DNA from 4 places in the Brevibacillus borstelensis genome. Region 3 is predicted to be linked to each of the others. Evidence: riboswitches for the same ligand, from Rfam matches in the RefSeq annotation. Region 3 holds a riboswitch; each other region holds the start of a gene.

Region 1 (4,732 bases), 1.9 Mb from region 3:
CGCAAGCTGATGCTGGAGCGGATGAGCGCTCTGGAGGATGATTTTTATACACTGGAACAACCGCTTGCCCAGCACCGCAGAAGCGGTCTATGAGAGTAGAGAGTACATGAAAGGGAGGGAGCAGCCGTGAACAGCTCCTTGAAAGACAAGCTGGCAGTCCTGCCGGATAAGCCGGGCTGCTACCTGATGAAGAACGAAGAGGGCGAAATTATTTACGTGGGCAAGGCCAAAGTGCTGAAAAACCGCGTTCGCTCCTATTTTACCGGAAGCCATGACGGCAAGACGCAGCTGTTGGTCAGCGAGATTGCCGATTTTGAATACATCGTCGTCTCTTCAGCGATCGAAGCGCTCATCCTGGAGTGCAATCTGATCAAAAAGCACAATCCGCGCTACAATGTCAAACTGATGGACGACAAGACGTACCCCTACATCAAGATCACCAACGAAGCGCAGCCGCGGCTGGAGATTACCCGCAAAGTGCTGAAGGACAAGGCACGTTACTTCGGTCCGTACGCGAACGCGGGCGCGGCTTCCGAGGTGAAAAAGCTGCTGGATCGACTCTACCCGCTGCGCAAGTGCAAAACGATGCCGAAGCAGGTCTGTCTCTACTACCATTTGGGACAATGTCTGGCGCCTTGTGTGTACGAGGTAGAGGCGGCGGAGAATCAGCGGCTGGTCGAGGAGATTGCCCGTTTTCTCGACGGCGGCCACGAGGAAATGAAAAAGCAGTTGACGGAGAAAATGCAGCAGGCGGCGGAGAATATGGAGTTTGAACGGGCCAAGGAGTACCGTGACCAGATCCGCAGCATCGAGGCGGTCATGGAGAAGCAAAAGGTGACCTTCACCGATACGGTCGACCGCGACATCATCGGATTTTCTGTAGAGAAAGGCTGGATGTGCGTCCAGGTTTTCTATATGAGGCAAGGCAAAATGATTGAGCGGGATACGACCTCTTTTCCTTACTACGGCGGCGAAAAAGAGGATTTCATGTCCTACGTCAGCCAGTTTTACTTTGACAAGCAGAATGCCCTCCCCCGGGAAATCCTGCTGCCGGAGGAAAGCGATCCGGAGCTGCTCGCCGAGTGGCTGGGCGTGAAGGTGCATGCGCCGAAGCGCGGCAAAAAGCGGGAGCTGGTGCAGATGGCCAGCGAGAATGCCCGCATCGCCCTGCAGGAGAAATTTGCGCTCATGTCCAAGGACGATGCCCGGACGATTCAGGCTGTGCACAATCTGGGCCATATTCTCGGGATCGGAACCCCGCACCGGATCGAAGCGTTTGACAACTCCAACATTCAGGGGACAGAGCCGGTCTCTGCGATGGTCGTGTTTACGGATGGACGCCCGGACAAAAAAGAGTACCGGAAATTCAAGATCAAAAGCGTCGAGGGGCCGGATGACTACGGCTCGATGCGCGAGGTAGTCCGGCGCCGGTACACGCGCCTGCTGAAGGAAAACCAGACGCTGCCCGACCTGATCGTAATTGACGGAGGCAAAGGACAGATCAGCGCTGCGATGGATGTGCTGGAAAATGAATTGGGGCTCTACATCCCGGTATGCGGTCTGGCCAAGGATGAAAAGCACAAGACTGCCCAGCTCCTCTACGGGAATCCGCCCGAGCCGGTCGAGCTGAAGCGGGACAGCTATGAGTTTTACCTGCTCCAGCGCGTGCAGGATGAGGTCCACCGATTTGCGATTACGTTTCACCGGCAGGCCCGGACAAAGACGATGCTCTCTTCCCAGTTGGACGACATTCCCGGCATCGGCGAAAAACGGCGCAAGCTTCTGTTCCAGCATTTTGGTTCGCTGAAAAAGATGAAAGAGGCGACTGTCGAGGATTTCAGGCAGCTCGGGATTGGCGACAAGCTGGCCCGGGAGATTATCGCCCATCTCAGGAAGATGTGAGCTGAGAAATTGTTCAAAATAATATTTGAACCGTTGCCTTTTGCGTGATATAATCCCTTTCAAACAGAATATGTAACCTCACTTCCCTTTATTGGAGTGAGGTAGAGGCGCGAAAACCATGAGTACCACCCTGAGATCGGGATCGTTGACGGGTAGCGGAAAGGGGGATTCGCCGAAGTACGGAGGGAAGACCCGCTTCCTTGCGTGCTGGGCCTGTGTTGAACAAATACAGGACTGTCATCCGAGCAATACCCCATTGCCGGATGGAGAGCTATCTCACGAGTCTGCTGCGTGTAGATGACAGGGGCTGTACTGTCATGCTTTGTGCCAGCGGCTTGCGTGGTCCAGGGAAGGAGGAACCGATATTGTCTATTACGTAGGCAACGGCAGGTATTTTCCTTGTCGTTGCCTTTTTTGATAAGGAAAAGACTCATGCAACGTTTCGTTTCGACAGAGAATATCCATAGAGACATTGGTCTATTCAAGGAAAAGGGAGAGAAGCCGCATGGGGTTGATCGTGCAGAAATACGGAGGGACCTCCGTTGGTAGCATTGAACGCATTTTTCGAGTAGCAGACCGGATTATTGAATATAAAAAAGCGGGCCATGATATGGTCATTGTCGTATCCGCGATGGGCAAGTCGACAGATGTGCTGGTGGATATGGCCAAACAAATTTCCGCCTACCCTTCGGAGCGCGAGATGGATATGCTCTTGGCGACAGGTGAACAGGTCTCCATCGCACTTTTGTCCATGGCTCTGCATCAGCGCGGCTATGACGCCATTTCTCTCACCGGCTGGCAGGCTGGTGTCACAACAGAAGCGATCCACAGCAAAGCGCGGATCACGGAAATCAAAACCGAGCGGATTCAAAAGGAACTGGCCCGGGGACGTGTCGTCATTGTGGCAGGGTTTCAAGGGGTCAGTGCCGAAGGAGAAATAACCACATTGGGACGAGGCGGTTCCGATACTTCTGCCGTAGCGCTTGCAGCCGGCCTGAATGCCGACAGATGCGAGATCTTTACGGATGTGGCCGGCGTGTATACGGCCGATCCGCGGGTCGTTCCGTCCGCGCAAAAGCTGGACAGTATCTCATATGACGAAATGCTGGAGCTGGCCAATCTGGGGGCCGGTGTTCTTCACCCGCGCTCTGTGGAAGCGGCCAAAACATACAAAGTGCGGCTCGTCGTCCGATCCAGTTTTACGGCTGAAGAAGGTACGTACGTAGAGGAGGTTGCCAATATGGAAACAGGAAGAGTAGTAAGCGGCGTGGCACATGATGAAGATGTGGCAAAACTGACGGTCGTGGGCATGCCTGCGCGAGTGGGAACCCTGTCCCGCCTCTTCAATACGCTGGCTGACAACCAGGTAAACGTAGACATCATTATCCAAAGCTCCTATGATGCGGACGTGACGAACATCTCGTTCACGGTGGCTGCCAGCGACCTGCCAAAAGCGCTGGAAACCCTCTCCTCCAATCAGGCAGGGCTTGGCTTTGAAAAAGTCGATCATGAAGAGGGCCTGACCAAGGTATCGATCGTCGGTGCCGGCATGGTGAACAATCCGGGGGTTGCCGCCGAGATGTTCCGCGTCTTGGCCGAGCAGGACATCACGATCAAAATGGTATCCACCTCCGACATCAAGGTTTCTTGCGTGATTCCCGCAGAACTTACGGAACTGGCAGTTCGCAGCTTGCATACGGCCTACGGCTTGGACGTAAGCGAAGAAGCCGTGGTGCACAGTTTGTAAGCACAACCACATACAAGAGTCGCCTCCCCCCTTTTCGTTGAAGAGGGGGGTTAAATATGACCGTCTGGCTGTTCATTGCAGCGAGGCGCATTTGATTCCATTTTCCTGTTTCTTCTATATAAATATAGGGAAGCTGATCCGGGACTTTTGTTCAGGTGATGGCACCAGAAGAATCACGCATTCAAACAGCCAAAGAGATCAAGACGCTCCCCTTCTCGGCCAGCTCCATTCGCACCTCCGGCTCCCTGCCCTGCCACCTGTTGACGGCTCCGGCAATGATTCCGCATTCCAGGGCCAGAGAGCGCAAAATTCGTTCAGGCGGCATGTATGAAAAAATCGTGTGCGTCAATCGATATCGATAATGACGCTCTCCCTCCTCCAGGACATCCAGCTTGCCGAGGCCCAGCCTGATAAAAGGCATGACGAGGCCCGCTGCGGACTGGATCGGAATCTGACGGCCAATGTCTTTTCCCAGCCAGTGGAGAATGGCTTGCTCGCTTTCTCCCAAAAGAGTGCTTGTCAGTTTTTCGCGAAGCAGATGATAGCCCAGGTAGGGCATGTGAATGCGTTCGATGTCGGTAATGACACGGGAGGGGAGCAGTGCCCCGAGTTGTTCCTGTTCTTTCACCGGGATGCCTCCTTTTCTAGCACAGGCGGCCGGTGCTTGTCCCTTTTTGCAAAGGTTTTGCACCGAGGCCTGCGAGAGAATGCGGTCTGGTTTGTTACTTGATATAGTAATATGAGAAAGAGAAGCGAGATATGACAGATTCATAGAAAATAGCAAATTTTTTTAGTCCATTCTAAAAATAGAATTAGTCTATTCATTGTCTTGACGCTCTATAAAGACAGGAGTACAATTGGTTTTGGTCAACGTTTTGCCCAACTTTTTTCCGTATTCCGACACAATTTGCCACGCCCAGGGAGAAAGTCGCCCTTCGATTATGTGTAACCATGGTGGCAATGGGTTAGGATAGTGGAGAAAAGCTCTATGAAAAGGACGCGACATATAATTGAAAGGGGGACCACTGTATGGCGAAAGGCCATAGCTTTTTGAGTCACAGGCTTCACTCATTACTCGGTTTG
Region 2 (4,732 bases), 2.4 Mb from region 3:
TGACTCCCGAGCGGATCAAATCTTTCAGCGTGTCCAAAATGTCATCCTGCTTTGCGCTCGGTTCCGTAGTGAGCTGTTGGTTGACAGACACTTCGCCGCTATAGCCCGATCTCATCACACTGAGAAAATGGCTTTTTCCTCTTCCACCCAAAGCAAGTCCGCCGTTGTTCGAATTCCCCTTTCCGTTCACCTTCACTTTGTCCAGTTCATAACCGATGTCATAGACTTTTCCGTAGACAAACGGCTGATTCAGCAAAAAGAACGGACGAATCCCCGTTGCTCTGCCGGCGGGTTTGTCGGCCAATCCTTCAGCCGAAAAGGACTTGGGCGTGACCGTGTAGCGGATTACACTCGTTTCCCCCAGCTTGATCGCCGATTCGGACAGGGAACGGGCGAGGTCCACCGATGTGAGCGGCGTATGGACCGTCACCTCGTATGTGCGTTTCGTCTTTCCGTCCTGCGCCGTGACGACGATCGTGACCTTGGTCGCACCCGGCTTGACCGGGATCACCTTGGGGGGGCCGCTCTGATGACCCTCTCCGTTTACGGTCATGCTCGCCCTGCTGTCTTCGAGCGTGGGGGTGATCGCAACAGTTTGGACATGGCTGTTCAAATGAACGTCATAGCTGCCTTGCGACCTGTCAAAGCCGGGCTCAAGCGGGACCAGTGTCTCCCCTTTTACCGTCAGATTTTGCAGGTAGGCGTTGTCGCTTGGCTGCGGGGCGAGCTGAAAGTCCAGTATAGCGGTGTCTCCTGCCTCAAAGTTTTCAATCAGCTTGAGCTGCGGGATGTACCCGTCCTTGGCCGCTTCCACAGAGACCAGACCTGCGGGGACATCCTGGAGGATGTACTCGCCTTTCGCATTCGTCACTGCCGAAACAATTCCCCCGGCAGATACGACAGCACCCGCGAGCGGCTTGGGAGGCGAGCCCGAATCCGTAACCTTGCCTTTGATCGTACCGGTGTGCTTGTACTCTCCGAGATTGATCAGCAGCTTGACAAAATCGATGGCTGCGCCGTCTCCGTACGGATTTCGCGTCGTCTTGTCATCGAGAAGGATGGTCAGGCTTCCGTCCTTCAAGAGCGGCAGGTATTCATCCGGAATTTGGACGCTGATCAGCTTTCCGATCGGCCCATGCTGGTTGAGCGAGTTGATAACGTTCTCCAGAAACGGCGCCCGGACGCCGTTCAGCTCGGCTGTATATTTGACCCGCCCCGGATACTTCCGCGGCTGATAGTCATTGATGAACATCTGGAGAATGGCCCCTTCGATCGGGGTGTTTTTCGTGTCAAAGGTTACCTTGATGGGAACGACCGGATTGGCTGTCTTGCTGTAATTGTTTCGGGTATAGCCGTCCGCCACATGATCATTGGCATCATTTTTGGGGTTCCGCAAATCCGGATATTGAAAGGAGCTGATCACCATCAGCTGGTCCGTTCCTGCCGGATCGGTCGGCTGGTGAGTTACTTTCGGATATGGGGCCCCTGTGCTTTTTCCCGAAAATGGATCGTAGCCGTTCGGCCAGCCTCCGCCCAGATTGTCGATATCCCCGACCCGGACCATCAGATCGGCCTCTGTCGTATCGTACTTTACGGCATACGGCTTGGACCAATCCCCGTTTAACGGATCGTTCGTGCGATTTACCGCCGACGCAGCCATAGCAGGACTGCTTGTCCATTCCAGCGAAAAACCGGTAAAGCAGATCAGAAATGCGAGGCACATCAAAAACAGTCGATGCAGACTCCGCTTCATGAAAACGGCTCACCTCTTTCCTTTATTTGCGTTCGAGCTATGCAGTGTCTTTGAAGGGAAGACATCTAACATTCCTAATTATGGTACTATTTTACCATGAATAAAGACTCAGATGACTAGATGGTTTTTGTAGCATCTGTTACACATTTTTTTGCAGCCTGCGATCCCATTAGCTGTCATATCCACACCATAATCTTCATACTGTCAGAGCATGGCCCTCTTTTCCTTCGTACCCTTCTCCAGCTTCGATAAACCAAAAATAATAGACCGTCGCGATGTCCCGGACCTCACTGCCACAAAATCACACTTGATTTTAAAGGAAAAACCCATATACTTGAACCATAACATAATCTCATAGCAATTATCCTCATCAGACACGATGAGGATAGAGGTCGCGGCTTTTATATTATTCTGTACGAGATCCAGAGAAGATTGATGACTCCAGAAGAAGGAAAAGCTGCCGAAGTCTGCCGTGTATTCTCTGTACACACAGGCTGGGGCTGTACCCGACAAGGGACAGAACTGTCACGTTTGCCAGCCGAGCAAGCGTGGTGTGCTATCTTCCGTGAAGGCTTGGTGGGGATTGGATCATACCGCCCTTTTGCCGTTTTTGGCTTGTGGTGGTATTTTTATTTCCGGCCTTCCTTCCCGCAAATCAAGAGAAAGGTCGTGTTTTTATTTTATGTCTTCCAATCAATTGCAACGCGGATTGAAAGCCCGTCACTTGACGATGATCGCCATCGGCGGATCGATCGGTACCGGACTTTTCCTGGCGAGCGGCGGCTCCATTCACTCTGCCGGTCCGGGCGGTGCTTTGGTTGCCTATATAGCGATCAGCCTGATGGTCTTTTTCCTGATGACGAGCCTCGGTGAGATGGCGGCGTTCATGCCGGTATCCGGCTCCTTCAGCACTTATGCGTCCAAATTTGTCGATCCGTCCCTCGGCTTCGCGCTCGGATGGAATTACTGGTACAACTGGGCGATCACGATTGCCGTCGAGCTTTCAGCCGGTGCGCTCATCATGAAATACTGGTTCCCGGACACGCCGTCCATTCTCTGGAGCGCGCTTTTCCTCGTCCTTATGTTTGGCTTAAATATGTTATCAGTAAAAGGATACGGCGAATCCGAATATTGGTTTTCCTTGATCAAAGTAAGTACGGTCATCATCTTTATCATCGTCGGCGTATTGATGATTTTTGGCATTATGGGCGGCGAAGCAGTCGGCTTCCACAACTTTACCAAGGGAGATGCGCCGTTCAGCGGCGGCTTTATGGCGATGCTCGGCGTCTTCATGATCGCCGGCTTTTCCTTCCAGGGAACCGAGCTGGTCGGGATTGCCGCAGGCGAGAGCGAGGACCCGGCCCGCAACATTCCGAAAGCCATCAAGCAAATCTTTTGGCGCATCCTGCTGTTCTATATTTTTGCGATCTTCGTCATCGGGATGCTGATCCCGTACGACAATCCGAATCTCATAAACAGCGACATTACGGACATTGCAGTCAGCCCGTTCACGCTGGTGTTTGAAAAAGCGGGGTTTGCCTTTGCCGCTTCTGTCATGAACGCCGTCATTTTGACATCCGTCCTCTCGGCGGGCAACTCCGGGATGTACGCGTCTACGCGGATGCTGTATGTTCTCGCCAAAGAAGGAAGAGCTCCCAAGCTTTTTGCCAAAGTGAACAGCCGCGGCGTGCCGACCAACGCCCTCCTGCTGACAACGCTTATCGGGATGTTTGCCTTTCTGTCCTCGCTGTTCGGGGATGGCACCGTCTACGTCTGGCTCTTGAATGCTTCCGGGATGTCCGGCTTTATCGCCTGGCTCGGGATTGCGGTGAGCCACTACCGCTTCCGCAAGGCGTATCTGGCACAAGGCTACGATCTGAAGCAACTGCCTTACCGGGCGAAATGGTTCCCGTTTGGACCGATCCTCGCCTTCATCATCTGCCTCATCGTCGTGCTTGGCCAAAACTACACCGCCTTTACCGGCGAGACGATCGACTGGGGCGGCGCACTTGTATCGTACATCGGCCTGCCGCTCTTCATCCTCGTCTGGCTGGGCTACAAATACACGAAAAAAACCAAGGTCGTTCCGCTGCACAAAGTGGATTTGACCAACGAGCAATCATAAGCGGCGGCTCTCCTGCTCTCCTGCAATGATGTGCTCACCATCCAACAGGCAAGGCCGGGATCAGCTCCCGGCCTTTTTCCATGCACGCCAATCTTATTTGGCAGAAACCTTTTGGACAAAACGTCCCATCCGCTCCAGCGCCTTTTGCAGCTGTTCCAGCGAAGTCGCATAGGAGCAGCGAATATGGCCCTTGCCGCAGTCGCCAAACACATCACCCGGCACCACTGCCACCTTTTCCTCCATCAGCAGGCGTTCGGCAAATTCGGCTGCCTCCAGGCCCGTAGAGCGAATGGAAGGAAACGCGTAGAAGGCTCCCTCCGGCTCATGGCAGGCCAGGCCGATGTCCTGAAACCCTTGAACGACGAAATTGCGGCGCTGACGGTAGCTCTCCACCATCCGCTCCATGTCTGCCTGTCCGTGACGCAGCGCTTCCAAGGCAGCCATTTGAGCCATTACCGGCGCGCACAGCATCGTGTACTGATGGATTTTCAGCATCCCCGCAAGCAGGTCGGGAGAAGCGCAGACATAGCCGAGCCGCCATCCCGTCATCGCAAATGCCTTGGAAAAGCCGGAAATCAAGATCGTCCGGTCCTTCATCCCCGGCAGAGCCGCGATGCTGTCGTGCATTCTTCCATAGGTCAGCTCGGCGTAAATCTCGTCGGAGATGACCAGCAGATCGTGCTTTTCAATCACCGGAAGCAGCTTGCTCCACTCCTCGGCAGTCATCGTGCTGCCCGTCGGGTTGTTCGGGTAGCAGAAGATAATCGCTTTGGTCCGCGGGCTGATGTGGGCTTCCAGCTCCTCCGGCGTCAGCTTGAATTGCTGCTCAGCGTTCGTCCGCAGGAAGACAGGCT
Region 3 (4,732 bases):
CAAAGGACACGCGAGAGAGTATCCCCAGATGATTTGGCCCATTTATGCGAGGGGTGCTCGTGGTTATCCTACGGTGTCTGCAAGGAGGGAATAACCGAGCTTCGCAAAGGAAAAAACCCTGAACCTTCCTAATTTTTTCTGACGTGCTTCGAGGATTTGGGAAAGAAAGATCAGGGAGGGAACGGCAATGACGGAGGAAGAGTGGGGCATCCTCTACAAACTTGGCTTTCGCATGGAAGAAGGAAAAGTGAAACATCTCAAGCTGGGAGTCGTAAAAGAAATTGAGGATTTTTCGGGTTTTGATTCACTCTCGGAGTTGGAAGCATTCGCAAAGGAATGCTTGCGGACCCGATGCCTCGTAAACAAGCAGACGAAACGCGATAAACGGCAAAGGGGTTGAACGGATCGTGGAGCTTGAAGATCGAGTGACACTAACCCGTAAGTTGGATGAGGTAAGGAAATGGGAATCAGACCAGAACGATCTGTGGTTTTGGGAAAAGCTTGGGCGCCTCCCCTTTGTCTTTCTGGACCGGATCACGCCAAACGTGGTGCGGGACAAACTTGGCACAGCCGTCGACGAACTGGTTGCCTTTTTGGAGAACGGAGGGAAGTACCTGGTACGTGAGCGGGATATCCACACCCGCTTTCAGGAAGCGTTCCCGAGGAAGGACGAGCAGTCGCTAGAAACGCTTCCGATCAATCAGCGTCCACTCGCGCAAATGGATAAAATCGCCGCAGAGCTGAGCGAGTCGCGTGCCACCTTTGCAGCCGTACAAGGAGCCACCACAGGCTTTGGCGGCATCTTTACGCTTGCAATCGACATTCCTCTGCTGCTGGGCACCTCGCTAAAGGTACTGCAGGAGATGGCGATTTGCTACGGCTATGATCCGCAGGACAAGCGGGAGCGGCTGTTTATTGTCAAATGTCTGCAGTTCGCTTCCTCGGATATTGTAGGAAAGCAGGCGATCCTGGAGGAGCTGTCTTCTTTCGACAATCCTTCCAAAGAGCGGGATGTACTCTCTCAGCTTCAGGGCTGGCGAGAGGTAGTGGTGACCTACACGGAAAATTTCGGGTGGAAAAAGCTGTTTCAGATCGTACCGGTCGCGGGAATGCTCTTCGGCGCTTATCTGAATCGCTCGTCTGTCCGTGACGTGGCGGAGACGGGCATGATGCTGTATCGCAAGAGAAGGATTCTCGAGCGGCTTGGCACGGAGGCGTAGCTGTAGTGTGAACAAAAGCCCAAATGGCCGAATCGGCCGAACAAATTGCCCAGCCAAACGCCGAACCGAATTATTGAACCGATTTTCTGAATTGCAACCGTCCAGATTAAGTGATGCTGCCGCTCCTACGTCGTCTCCAGCTCCTCGGCGGTAATGGCAAAGATCAGGTGATCCTCCCATTTACCGTTGATTTGCAAATAGCGAAGCGACAGTCCTTCTTCGCGAAATCGGTTTTTCGCAAGAACCTTGATCGAGCCTGTATTGCGCGGCATGACCGCAGCTTGAACCCGGTGAAGCTTTGCTTCGGTAAACGCAAATCGGATGACTTCTCCTACTGCTCTGGTCATTATTCCTTTGCCGTTATGAGATTGATCGAGGAAATAGCCGAGTGTAGCGTTTTGCCAGGCTCCGCGCACGATATTGGAGAGGTTGACGCGGCCGACGAGGGTTTGATCAGGGCCGACGAAAATGCCGAACGAATAGCCTGTCCCTTCGCGAAAGCTTCGCTCTGCCTCCTCCAACTGCTGGTACTGCGCTTCAATTGTGTAAAAAGAAGCGGGGCGGATGGGTTCAAAAGGCTGCAGAAATTGGTGGTTTTGTTGCCGCAAAGAGGCCAGGGCAGGGGCATCGCTTGCAGACAAGGGACGAACAAGAAACGCAGAAGGTGCAAACATCTTCAGGTTCAGCCTCCTATTCACATATAGGGTGGATGGAAAGTTTAGCATGAATCAGGACTGTTGAAAAGAGGGAAAAGGGAGTCGCTGACAATGCCGTCCAGCAGGAGCGGCCCACTCTCGATTCAACAGTTGCCACCGGGTACGGAATTTGGTACAGTACAGGGTAAGTAAAGCTGAACAATTGCATATTGCCTTCTAAATAGAGGCGCGCTGCGGATGAGTACTTCTTTTCATCAGGAATGGGGAAAGGGAAGAGGAGAAAAGGCCAAAGCGCCGAAGTTCTGGCCGCATCCCCATTGGCGGCAGGGCTGGGGTGCTCGTGAATAATGATCATCCTGTCATAGGAGAAGTTTCTCTTATGGAGCGCTATTTACGTTTGCTTGTCCGGTATCAAAAAGCAATGAGTATAGCGTTTGCACTCATTGCTTTTTCTACATTCATTTCAAGAAAAGTGGAGGAGAAGTACTGTGAACATGATGGATGCCAATGAAATTATCTCGTTTATTCAAAAAAGCGAAAAGAAAACGCCTGTAAAGGTATACCTCAAAGGGGATTTGGACGGCATCGACTTCGGTCCCAGCGCAAAAGCCTTTTTGAACGGCGGCACGGGAGTCGTTTTCGGGGAGTGGAAGGAAATCCAGCCTGTTCTGGAGCAGCATGCGGATAAAATCGCGGATTATGTAGTGGAGAGCGACCGCCGCAACTCTGCGATTCCGCTTTTGGATACAAAAAACATTCAGGCACGCATTGAGCCAGGCGCAATCATTCGCGACCAGGTGAGCATCGGCAACAACGCTGTCATCATGATGGGAGCTTCCATCAACATCGGAGCCGTCATCGGAGAAGGCACCATGATCGACATGAACGTCGTCGTCGGCGGACGCGGAACGATCGGGAAAAATTGCCACATCGGCGCAGGTGCTGTCATTGCCGGCGTGATCGAACCGCCATCTGCGTCTCCGGTCGTTATCGAAGACGATGTCGTGGTAGGAGCAAATGCGGTCATTTTGGAAGGGGTTCGCGTCGGAAAAGGCTCCGTTGTAGCCGCAGGAGCTGTCGTTATCGAGGACGTTCCGCCGAATGTGGTAGTAGCTGGTACGCCCGCACGCATTATCAAGCAAATCGACGAAAAGACACGCTCCAAGACGGAGATCAAGCAGGAGCTGAGACAGCTGTAAGGGAGAGGGTAGGCATGGACTGGCGTTCGCTTGATCAACAATACATCGTCTCTACGTACAAAAGACTGCCGATCGCTATCGCCAAGGGCGAGGGAAATTACCTCTACGACACGAATGGCAAGGGATATCTCGATTTGTTTACCGGACTTGCCGTAAACGTGCTCGGCCACTCTCACCCGCGGATTATTCAGGCCCTGCGGGAGCAAGGGGAGCAATTTTTGCACATCTCCAATATTTTCCTCAATCCCCCTGCGATCAAGCTGGCGCAGAGGCTGATCGAGCATACCATCCCGGGGAAAGTCTTCTTTACCAATTCCGGAGCAGAAGCGACCGAGGCGGCTATCAAGCTGATTCACAAATGGACGGCTGCCGAAGGTACGGGACGCTCAGGCATCGTGGTTCTGTCCAACAGCTTTCACGGCCGGACATTGGGAGCTCTTCGCCTGACCAGACAGCCTCACGTCTATCAGGATTTTCCTCAGCCCGATTTTCCGGTCTATGAGCTGAAGGCAGGAGACATTGATCAGCTTCGCGCTGTCTGTGAGGAACGCCGTCCTGCTGCCGTTTTGATGGAGCCGGTGCTGGGCTCGGGCGGTGTCGTCCCTCTGGCTGAAAGCTATTTGCAGGAAGTGGCGGCGATCTGCCAGGCGACAGGCACTTTGTTTGCAATGGATGAGATTCAGACAGGAATGGGACGGACAGGCAAATTATTCGCTTTTCAACACGCTGCTGTGACACCGGACCTCATTCTTTTTGCCAAAGGAGTAGGGGGCGGGCTTCCGCTCGGGGGTGTCATCGCAGGCGAAAAACTGCAAGACTTGTTCAAGCCGGGTGATCACGGCACCACGTTTGCGCCGTCACCGCTCTCTGCCGCCTTGGGGAATGCAGTTCTGGACGAACTGTTGGACGCAGCGTTCCAAAGTCAATTGCAGGATGTGACGCAATACCTGTGGGATCGTTTGGAAGATCTGCGGGCAGCCTTTCCTGAGCAGCTGCAATCGCTTCGCGGAAAGGGAATGATGGTGGGAATCCCGCTCTCGGTTTCACCGGAGGAAGTAAGCCGGCTTCAGCAAAATTTGCTGGAGGAGGGGATTTTGGTCGATGTTACGCAAAAAACCATTGTCCGTTTGCTCCCGCCGCTTACGCTGACCCGCGGAGATGTCGATCGTTTTATGGAAGCCTTCACCCGCGAAATGAGCCAGTTGGCGGCCGGAAAGGAGGCGTAGCAGCGTGAGTGTTTCGACGTTTGTCCGTATCCGCAGAGATCTGCATCAAATTCCCGAGCCCGGGTTCGCGGAGTTCAAGACACAGCGTTACCTGCTCGATTATCTGGAGCAGCTCCCTGCAGAGCGGTTTGAGCTCAAGACATGGAAGACAGGCATTCTCGTAAAAGTGGCAGGCCGCAATCCGAAAAGAACGATCGCCTGGCGCGCGGACATGGACGGGCTTCCCATCACGGAAGAGACCTCCTATCCATTCCGCTCCAGGCACGAAGGGTATATGCACGCATGCGGACACGATATGCACATGGCGATTGGCCTCGGCATTCTGACGCATTTCGTCCATCATCCCATTGACGACGATCTCCTCTTTATCTTCCAGCCTGCAGAAGAAGGACCTGGCGGAGCCAAGCCGATGATGGAGAGCGAGGAGTTTG
Region 4 (4,732 bases), 1.9 Mb from region 3:
TCGTGAAATACAATTCGGTGACCGAAATGACATTGAGTACGGAAGTATCCTTGATATTGATGACAAACTGGTTCCCCGTTGCCGGCAGGATATTGCGAATCACTTGCGGCAGCACGACATTCATCATCGTTTGAACGTGATTCATCCCAATCGCATGGGCTGCTTCAAACTGTCCCTTGTCAATCGAAATAATCCCGCCGCGAACAATCTCGGCCATGTACGCTCCCGTATTAATCGACACGACGAAGACGGCGGCCAGAATCCGGTCCATATCAACCCCGAACGCCAAGGCGGAACCGTAGTAGATGACCATCGCCTGCACAATCATCGGTGTTCCCCGGAAAAATTCGATATACGTAGCTAGAATGGCATTGACTGCTTTCAAAATCGCCCTTTTGGCTCCCCGCTCCGGAACGGGGATCGTCCGGATAAGCCCGATCAATAGGCCAATGATGGCTCCCAAAATCGTTCCGAGCAAAGCGATGAATAGGGTCATTCCCGCTCCGCGAAGGAACATGGGCCAGTTTTCGGAAATGATTTTTACAATCCACTCGAAGCTCATCGTTCTCCTCCGTTCATGCAGGGAAGCTCCCCTGCCCTATGCGCATAAAACCGACTGCATGGAGATGCAGCCGGTTCGAAAGCGATTATTGTGCTGCTGGTTGATTTTTGATGGCTGTATCCATGATCCTGGTACGCTCTTCCTCCGAAATGCCGGATAAAATCTCATTGATTTTTTTCGTCCATTCACTGTCTTTTTTCACGCCGACAGCGATGGCCGTATCATCTTCCGAGGTCGTAAATCCATCCGTAAACTCGACCATGGCAAAGTTCGGGTTGGCCGTGGAGGCACTGACGGCTTCCGGACGCTCAGAGACGTAACCGTCAATCATTCCGGATTCAAGCGCTACGCGCATCGCCGGGAAGTTGTCCATCGCAGGCTCCTGAACGACGCCCTCGATTTGATTGATCACGGAATAGTGGAATGTATTCAATTGGGCAGTCACTTTTGCCCCTTTGAAATCCTGGATGGAAGTAGCGTTCTCGTATTTTCCGCCTTTTTTCACGACCATGACCAAATTGGATTTATAGTAGTTGTCCGAGAAATCGATCGTTTGTTTGCGCTCTGCAGTTGGAGACATCCCTGCAATGATCGCATCGATTTTGCCGGAGGTTAATGCAGGAACAAGGCCATCCCACTCCGTTTTCACGATGACCAATTTTTTGCCCAGGCCATCCGCAATCTTTTTCGCAATTTCTACATCGTATCCGCCTGCGTACTCCGCATTGCCGTCGATTTTCACAGCACCGTTGGAATCGTCCATTTGGGTCCAGTTGAACGGAGCGTATCCCGCTTCCATCCCTACCTTGAATGTTCCCTCATCGGTTGAGGCAGATTGCGAGCTGCCTCCGCCTGCCCCACATCCTGCGAGCAAAAGTACAGCGGATAGAAACATAGCTATGAATGATGACTGTTTTTTCATGGTTCATTTTCTCCTTTGGCTTCTGGTTTTTTGGCTGAAAAAATGCAAAAAGCGACCTGAGATAGACTCAGGTCGCACTACAAACATAGTTGCCCAAATACCTCTCTTTTCCCAGATGAGATAGCACAACTCAATAAATCGGGTCATTTATTGAGACAGTCCTGCAGCTCTTAACTGCAGACCCAGCAATGCAATACCGAGAAATATTGCAAGCTTCGGCGACATTTCCTTCTCCCTGGCATCAACGCTTTCTCGAACTCCGCCAAGGACTGTTAAATATCGCAACCTCTACCTCACTGTTTTAAGTGAGGTCCATATTCAATTATGTTTTTGAGTTTACAATGTTATGTTAATTCTGTCAACCTGGGTCTTTTCTCCAAATGATGCTGGCAGACTATTTTTTGCGTTCCTGTATGCGCAAAAAGACTTATTCCTCTCATCAATGTATGGGGGCGAGGCTCTCCATGAATGTTTTCCGCTCTTCTTCGTTGCTGTTTGACTGCAGATGATAATAGCGAAGCTCGTTGTATTTCGTCTGACTGTCCAAGTCTTGTTTCGGCAGAAATACTGCTTCCCACACACCTTGTTTGTTTAACGAATTATCCATATCGACCACATAATTGCCGACTATCTCAAACCGATCATCGGATTTCTGACTGTTGCCTTTATTTGCGTACCACTCGATCATCGGATGGTAGTCGTATGTTGGTTTCTTCATTTGCAGAAGTTCAATGTACGTATCGCTGTTTACGTACGAGATTAAGAGAGACCCTTCATTTAGATCCAAGAGCGTTTTTTGTTCAGTATAACCATCCGGCAGAGACTCCGGTAAGAATACTTGAAAGCTCAGTTTTTTTATTTTATCAATGCTTACAGTAGAGCTCGCACAAGCAGCCAGCAGGAAACAGACGACGAACGGTACCAATCTCCTTATAAACATAGCATCACCCGTATTTTATCATTTGTTACTTACCATAGCGGGGACTCCCATCCTCTTCCTGTCCCTTGGAAAACAGCCTTGAGCCAATTCCACCAGCTGAGGCCGACCAGCAAACGGCTTGATTTGATTGCTTGTTACAAACTTTATGACACGAGTCATAAACATCTCTTTACAGGTGTGAATGTTCCCTCGCTCTTTTCATGGCTACACTAAGACTACATGAAATTCATACGCAAAAGGGTGAGGGATATGGAACAACGCAAAGAAAGAATCCGTCTTCTTGATATTCTGCGAGGCTTTGCAATCCTCGGGACGTTAGGGACAAACATATGGATTTTCGCCCATTTGGGGGATCTTACCTACCTTACGACATATGATTATTCTGGGTGGTGGGCAAAAGACGATCTCATCAGGATGATCGTGTTATTTCTCGTCAACGGGAAGCTGCTGGGATTGTTGACAATCATGTTTGGAGTAGGACTTGAGCTAAAATATCAGCAAGCCATTCGCAAAGGGAACGCTTGGCCTGGAATCTATATTTGGGTATCCTCGCTTTTATTCCTGGAAGGCTTGCTGCATTTTACCCTGGTCATGGAGTATGACATCTTAATGAGCTATGGCATAACTGCAATGATCGTCGCCTACATCGTCAAAGGCGGCGACCGCTTGATATCCATAACGATGAAAGTGCTTGGAAGCCTGCATGCAACTGCCATCCTGGGGATCCTGGTGATTAGTCTGATTGATGCCAATATGACACTGCGCGGTTCTGACGAAGTCATCGCTCTTTATAGAGACGGCTCTTGGCTGCAGCAAGTCCATTATCGCCTGTCTCATTTCGTCCCGCTTAGATTGGAAGCGATCTTCACGATTCCCATGAATGTCTTTTTATTTTTGCTTGGCGTTCGCTTCATGCGTGCGGGGGTCTTTTCTCAAGATGAGAACGGCAAAAAACAGCGCGACAAGCTTTTCAAACTGGGAATGTTTATCGGCTTGCCTTTAAACCTGTTGATTTTTATCCCTGGAGGCGTTTTTGATCTCCCTGTTCGCTATTTATTCGCGCCCCTTCTTTCCGTAGGGTATTTGGCGATTATTGGAAGAATGATACAATATACGAAGTTGAATTGGCTTTGGGGCCTTCTTGAAAATGCCGGAAAAATGTCTTTAAGCTGCTATGTCATGCAAAATATCATTTGTTCCATTCTTTTCTACGGTTGGGGTTTTGCTCTTGGCGGAAAGCTGGATTCCGTGACAATTATCGTAGTTTGGATCGGAATATCCGTATTCCAAATACTGTTTGCAACGGCATGGCTTCAAGGTTTCAGGTTTGGACCTATGGAAACGCTCCGTAGACGTGCAATAGGGATTTTCGATACGAGATAACCGCTCTGGAGGCTATCAATGATAAGGAAGCTCTACCCGAGAGAACAAATCAAAAACTATCTGCTCTTAGATGTCATATCGGTTGTGTTTTTGTTTTATTATGTTCTACGTTCGAATTCAACGCTTGGTCTCTCGGGAAGCTTCATTCTTCTGCTGGCATTCCTCGTTTCATTTTACATGGGGCTTTGGTATCGGAATCTATACCTTTTGGCGGCCGTTCTCACCGGCTTTGTTACGCTTGCTCTGCTCGGTATGTATGTCGGTCCGAATCTCCTGTTTTATGGGTTCATCTTTGCTGATCTTCTGGGAAGATCAAAGTCCAAATGGCATATTGGTGTAGGGATTGCAGCCATCGCCCTCATGTTTATGGCTGTTTTCTGGAAGAGAACGGGCAACCTTCTCGATGAGAATTCGATCCTTCTCCCGTTTATGATTATTCAAATGTTTTTTCCGATTGTGATTTATATCAAAGAAAAAGCGAAGACCCTGCAAGGTGAGTTGGATGCCGCAAATAAACAGCTCGGAAAATTTATCCAACAGGAGGAAAGGCAGCGTATCGCGAGAGATCTGCATGATACACTGGGGCAAACCCTGACCATGATCAAATTGAAAAGCGAGCTGGCTACAAAATGGATAGACAAAGATCCCTCGCAGGCCAAGGAAGAGCTGAAGGATATCCTGGCCACATCGAGAATCGCTTTGAAACAAGTCAGAGAACTGGTCTCTGATATGAAATTCACCTCTCTGGCAAATGAAATAGAGCATTCCCGAGAGCTGCTGCACACAGCGGGTATCGAATTTGAAGTCGTGGAAAAGGGGAAGCCTCCGCTGTTATCCAGTGTGGAGGAGACGATGGTCGCTCTCTCTATCCGCGAAGCCATGACGAATATCGTCAAGCACAGCCGGGCCAAGCGGTGTACGCTAC

The links. Region 3 has a riboswitch for lysine ahead of dapD (2,3,4,5-tetrahydropyridine-2,6-dicarboxylate N-acetyltransferase). Riboswitches for the same ligand answer to the same signal wherever they lie in the genome.
Region 1: it holds a riboswitch for lysine, as region 3 does, so the genes downstream of both, V5G20_RS19895 (aspartate kinase) here and dapD (2,3,4,5-tetrahydropyridine-2,6-dicarboxylate N-acetyltransferase) in region 3, are expected to answer to the same signal.
Region 2: it holds a riboswitch for lysine, as region 3 does, so the genes downstream of both, V5G20_RS22200 (amino acid permease) here and dapD (2,3,4,5-tetrahydropyridine-2,6-dicarboxylate N-acetyltransferase) in region 3, are expected to answer to the same signal.
Region 4: it holds a riboswitch for lysine, as region 3 does, so the genes downstream of both, V5G20_RS01800 (transporter substrate-binding domain-containing protein) here and dapD (2,3,4,5-tetrahydropyridine-2,6-dicarboxylate N-acetyltransferase) in region 3, are expected to answer to the same signal.

What each region holds. Positions count from the first base shown of each region.
Region 1 covers NZ_CP144922.1:4,130,688-4,135,419, reverse strand. The annotation lists gene V5G20_RS19905 (DUF2164 domain-containing protein) at 1-93, shown strand, start outside; gene uvrC (excinuclease ABC subunit UvrC) at 127-1,902, shown strand; lysine riboswitch at 1,997-2,184, shown strand; gene V5G20_RS19895 (aspartate kinase) at 2,408-3,649, shown strand; gene V5G20_RS19890 (DUF2507 domain-containing protein) at 3,831-4,277, opposite strand; gene V5G20_RS19885 (succinate dehydrogenase cytochrome b558 subunit) at 4,679-4,732, shown strand, end outside.
Region 2 covers NZ_CP144922.1:4,637,621-4,642,352, forward strand. The annotation lists gene V5G20_RS22195 (cadherin-like beta sandwich domain-containing protein) at 1-1,753, opposite strand, end outside; lysine riboswitch at 2,132-2,320, shown strand; gene V5G20_RS22200 (amino acid permease) at 2,436-3,878, shown strand; gene V5G20_RS22205 (aminotransferase) at 3,972-4,732, opposite strand, start outside.
Region 3 covers NZ_CP144922.1:2,279,166-2,283,897, forward strand. The annotation lists gene V5G20_RS10595 (DUF1284 domain-containing protein) at 1-132, shown strand, start outside; gene V5G20_RS10600 (hypothetical protein) at 188-400, shown strand; gene V5G20_RS10605 (EcsC family protein) at 408-1,220, shown strand; gene V5G20_RS10610 (GNAT family N-acetyltransferase) at 1,346-1,894, opposite strand; lysine riboswitch at 2,090-2,274, shown strand; gene dapD (2,3,4,5-tetrahydropyridine-2,6-dicarboxylate N-acetyltransferase) at 2,365-3,075, shown strand; gene V5G20_RS10620 (aspartate aminotransferase family protein) at 3,090-4,301, shown strand; gene V5G20_RS10625 (N-acetyldiaminopimelate deacetylase) at 4,306-4,732, shown strand, end outside.
Region 4 covers NZ_CP144922.1:340,441-345,172, reverse strand. The annotation lists gene V5G20_RS01805 (amino acid ABC transporter permease) at 1-562, opposite strand, end outside; gene V5G20_RS01800 (transporter substrate-binding domain-containing protein) at 648-1,484, opposite strand; lysine riboswitch at 1,598-1,783, opposite strand; gene V5G20_RS01795 (hypothetical protein) at 1,924-2,202, opposite strand; gene V5G20_RS01790 (DUF418 domain-containing protein) at 2,674-3,807, shown strand; gene V5G20_RS01785 (sensor histidine kinase) at 3,826-4,732, shown strand, end outside.